One region of the Bradyrhizobium sp. WYCCWR 13022 genome, then DNA from elsewhere that is predicted to be linked to it. Evidence: predicted binding sites of a transcription regulator. Region 1 holds the regulator's gene; the other holds the start of a gene.
The links. Region 1 encodes LexA, which represses DNA repair genes until DNA is damaged. Its sites were predicted from a motif close to TGTTCNNNNTGTGTTCNG; they were not measured.
Positions count from the first base shown of each region.

Region 2: the regulator LexA is predicted to act here: its motif matches at 1,209-1,226, upstream of QY049_RS24115 (YifB family Mg chelatase-like AAA ATPase).

Region 1 covers NZ_JAUIZJ010000002.1:92,037-94,428, reverse strand. Annotated here, with positions in the region: gene glp (gephyrin-like molybdotransferase Glp) at 1-287, shown strand, start outside; gene lexA (transcriptional repressor LexA) at 464-1,165, shown strand; gene QY049_RS01385 (hypothetical protein) at 1,349-1,552, shown strand; gene QY049_RS01380 (hypothetical protein) at 1,746-2,180, shown strand; gene QY049_RS01375 (ComEC/Rec2 family competence protein) at 2,191-2,392, opposite strand, start outside.
Region 2 covers NZ_JAUIZJ010000016.1:262,384-264,775, forward strand. Annotated here, with positions in the region: gene QY049_RS24115 (YifB family Mg chelatase-like AAA ATPase) at 1-1,161, opposite strand, end outside; gene QY049_RS24120 (PilZ domain-containing protein) at 1,389-1,634, shown strand; gene QY049_RS24125 (tetratricopeptide repeat protein) at 1,718-2,392, shown strand, end outside.

The DNA of each region.
Region 1 (2,392 bases):
TCATGGTCCCGCTGATTCGCGCTTTGTCCGGCCGTTCGGTTGTCCATCATCGCCGCGAACGCGCCGTGCTCGGCCGCGACGTCGGCGCCAATGACCAGCGCGAGGATTATCTGCGTGCGCGTCTCGACGAGCGTGACGACGGCACGCTCGTCGCCCTTCCCGTCAATCACCAGGACTCCTCGCTGCTTGCGAATCTCGCTGCGGCACAGGCACTTCTCGTGCGTCCGCCATTCGCACCGAAGGCCGAAGCGGGAGCGCCCTGCGAGGTGTTGCGACTGCCCGCCTGAGCGCATCGTTCGCAACCGTTCCGCGAACTTTGCCGCGTTCACGGTAAATTAAGCAGTTGCGGAACATGTATCGAACATATAGTGTCCGTTCATGATTTGTTTCGAGCATGTAGCGGCTTATTGCTGAATTCAGCGTCTCGGAATCGAACGACATCGTCAGGGGGATTTTGGTCGAGATGTTAACGCGCAAACAATACGAGCTCCTGCGGTTCATCAGCGAGCGGCTGAAGGAAAGCGGCGTGCCGCCCTCCTTCGACGAGATGAAGGACGCGCTCGATCTGCGCTCGAAGTCGGGCATCCACCGCCTGATCACGGCGCTCGAGGAGCGTGGCTTCATCCGCCGCCTGCCCAACCGGGCCCGCGCCATCGAGGTGATCAAGCTGCCGGAGCTCCAAGCCGCCGCCGGTAGCCGCCGCGGCTTCACGCCAAGCGTCATCGAAGGCAATCTCGGCAAGGTGCGCACGACATCGAGCCCGCCCGCCGACGAGGGCGAGCGTCCGGTCGCGGTGCCCGTCATGGGCCGGATCGCAGCCGGCACGCCCATCGAGGCGCTGCAGACCCGCAGCCACACCATCAGCGTCCCCCCTGACATGCTGGGCGCTGGCGAGCACTACGCGCTCGAAGTGCGCGGCGATTCCATGGTCGACGCCGGCATTCTCGACGGCGACATGGCGCTGATCCAGCGCAACGAGAGCTGCGACACCGGCGATATCGTGGTCGCGCTGATCGACGACGAGGAAGCCACCTTGAAGCGCTTCCGCCGCCGCGGCGCCTCGATCGCGCTGGAGCCGGCCAACGCGGCCTACGAGGTCCGCATCCTCCCGCCCAACCGGGTCAAGATCCAGGGCAAGCTGATCGGACTGTATCGGAAGTACTGAGCGCCGGACGACCTGAGCGCTCACGCGCAATCAACGATCGGAGCGGACGATTGTCCGCTCCGGCCGGATGGTCTTTCTGGTTTTGCACAGATTATCCGGCCCCCTCTCCAGCACTACATCCTCGGCACGCCGCGACGAAGCACGCATCGCTTCATAAGCCTCCAGGCGACCGAGGAGACAACCATGCGCAAGATCTTCCTGAGCACCGTCACGATGGCGCTGATTGCAGCATCGGCGTCACAAGCCCTCGCTGCGCAGCCGCAACATCGCGCCCGCAAGGCACCGCAGGCGACGAGCGCGCAATTGCGTGATGCGCATAATACCGTCGAGCAATCCTCGCGGCCGGCCTGGCCATATTCGGGCTGGTCGGCACCGGCCGGACGCTGACGGCGACGGTCGCCGAATGCACGGAAGCAGGCTTTGTTCCTAGCGGTTCGGGAAAGATATTGTGATTGCGGCTTGCGTATCCGGGCCGCAGATTTGCCTACAACCGAGCGGAGTCTTGCAGGCTTCCACTCTGATAGAGGCCTGCGCCTCCAGGCCAGAGGCGCGGGTTACTATCCCTGATGAGGAGCACCCGATGTGTGACTATAGCCTGCATGCCGTCGCGACACGTCCCGCAGAAGTCGGCGAGACGATCGTCACGACAACATTTCGCGGTACCTCGACGCGCGGCTTCGCCTCCGAAGCCGACATGTCGGTCGCGGTCTGCCTGCTGCCGGGAACGGAGCTCGCGTTCGCCGACAACGTCCGTTACGATAACAGGTGGATCTGGACGCGCACCGTCAACTCGCGCGTCGGCAAGTTCGGCAAGGTCGATCCGCACATTCCCGATCGTCATCACGATGCGATCGAATTCCCCGATGGCAAATACGTGCTGGTGACGCAGCTCGTCGAAGGTCAGCGCGCAACCGTGCTGCAACTGCCCGTGACCCAGCCGCTCGGCGAGCGCGAGCAGAAGCCGCAAGGGATCGCTGACAGCCGCACCACGACGCCGCGGCTGCCGATCGGCTGAAAGGTCGATCTTACTCCTCAGCCTGAAGGTCGGCCTCCGACGGTGTTACGTCCCGGGAGCGTGGAGCTACCGACCTTGGCATGAGGGTCTGCTCGAAGTCTCCATCGCCGGTCGCCGCCGGCGACCAGGGGCGGTTTGCGCCCCTTCCCCTCACAGCCTGAATCGCAAAACCGTCACCGCGCTGCGTGAGCGCCAGCGCGCCCTGGTGCGCG
Region 2 (2,392 bases), on a different contig from region 1:
GATGCGCAGATCGATGCGGTCCATCAGCGGGCCGGAGATGCGCGCCTGGTAGTCGCCGGTGCAGCGGTCGACGCGGCCGCGCTTGCAGGCATAACCGGGCTCGAACGCGTTGCCGCAGCGACAGGGATTCATCGCCGCAACCAGCATGAAGCGGGCAGGGTAGGTGACGCGGTGATTGGCGCGCGACACCGAGACCTCGCCGTTCTCCAGCGGCTGGCGCAGCGAATCCAGCACGCGCGGATCGAACTCGGGCAGCTCGTCGAGGAACAGCACGCCCTGATGCGCCAGCGAGATCTCGCCGGGCTTGGCACGTGCGCCGCCGCCGGTGAGCGCGGCCATGCTGGCGGAGTGATGTGGCGAACGAAACGGCCGCCGCGACGTCAGTGCGCCGCCCTCGATCTCGCCGGCGACGGAGGCGATCATCGAGACCTCGAGCAATTCGCCCGGCGACAGCGGCGGCAGGATTGAAGGCAGCCGCGCCGCCAGCATCGATTTGCCGGCACCGGGCGCGCCGATCATCAAGAGATGATGTCCTCCCGCGGCCGCGATCTCCAGCGCCCGCTTGGCGCTCTCCTGGCCCTTGATGTCGCGCAAATCGAGCAGCGAGGTGGCGGCCTCATGCACCTTCGGCACCGGTCGCGAAAGCACCTGCGTGCCCTTGAAGTGATTGGCGATCTGGATGAGTGAGCTTGAGGCGATGATCTGGATGTCCGGGCTCGCCCACGCCGCTTCCGAGCCGCAAGAGGCCGGGCAGATCAAGCCTTCCTCGCGAAGATTGGCGCCGAAGGCGGCTGGCAGGACGCCGGCCACCGCCGCGATCGAGCCGTCGAGGCCGAGCTCGCCGAGCACGGTGAAGCCGGTCAGCGCGTCCGGCGGGATCGCGCCGATCGCCGCCATCAGCCCGAGCGCGATCGGCAGGTCGTAATGGCTGCCTTCCTTCGGGACGTCGGCGGGCGCGAGATTGACGGTGATTCGCCGCGCCGGCAGGGCCAGGCCCGAGGCGATCAGCGCCGAGCGAACCCGCTCGCGCGCCTCCGATACCGCCTTGTCCGGAAGGCCGACGATGGCGAAGGCGGGCAGGCCGGGGGCGACCTGCACCTGCACGTCGACCGCACGGGCCTCGATCCCCTCAAAGGCGACTGTCGAAACCCGCTGAACCATGCTGCCCTCTTGCACAATTAGGGGTAGCAGAGCCGGGCGGCTCTGGCAAGAACAATACGGGAACACGGGAGATGGCGCCGCAAGCCCTAACGACAGGTAAACCGGACGACGACATTAAGCGTCGACTACGCCTCGAATGCGAGCGGCTCTCCTCAGCACATTCCAACGAATGTCCGCTACTCCTGAGCCTGCGGGATGGGCCGTGATCTAACGGGTGAAGAATTCAAATGCTTGCAAATCGCCGCAGAAGCGAACGACGGGTGTGCAGCCGGCTTGCCAAGATTCATTTTGGCGCGGGATCGCTGCCGCGGGACTGCACCATCACGGATATCTCGGACGGGGGCGTGAAGGTCGTGGCCGAGTTTCTGGAAGTGCCGCCGCAATTCACCATCATCTTTGCGCCCGATTATTCCCGTCAGTGCCGCCTGCGCTGGCGCATCGGTTGCGAATTCGGTGCGGAATTTACCGACTAGGCCCAACAGAGGCCCGTCCTTAACCGGACTTTAGCGTTAATCGGCAAAGCATCTCTGATCAGTCCGCCGGCGGTGATCAGAGTATGTCCAAGCGTTCGTCCCTTGCCTCTTTCCCGGCGAGATTCCTGCTTCCCGCGCTCGCGGTGCTGGCCCTCGGTGGCTGCCAGACCACGAGCCTGGAGGACGTGACCGGCGCGCTCGGCGTCAGCAGCAAGCCGGACCCCGCGGCCAACGCGGATGCCAGGCCCGACATGGACGGCTTGCGCGAGCGCTATCGCGCCAAGCCCAGCGATCCCGATATTGCTCTCCAATATGGCCGGGCGCTGCGCGAGATGGGCCAACGTGCGCAGGCGGTCGCGGTGATGGAGCAGGCCGTGCTGCTCCATCCCAGCAACAAGGCGCTGCTCGCCGGCTACGGCCGCGCGCTCGCCGACAACGGCAATTTCCAGCAGGCCTTCGACGTGCTGAGCCGCGCGCATACGCCCGAGGATCCCGACTGGCATATCCTCTCGGCCCAGGGCGCCGTGCTCGATCAGCTCGGCCGCAACGAGGAGGCGCAACAATATTATGCGACCGCGCTGAAGATCGTGCCGGACGAGCCGTCAGTGCTGTCCAATCTCGGCCTGTCGTACATGCTCCAGAACAATCTGCCGCGGGCCGAGGAAACCATGCGCCGCGCCTATCAGCGCGATTCCGCCAATCCCCGCGTGCGCGCCAATCTGGCGCTGGTGCTGGGACTGGAAGGCAAGCAGGCCGAG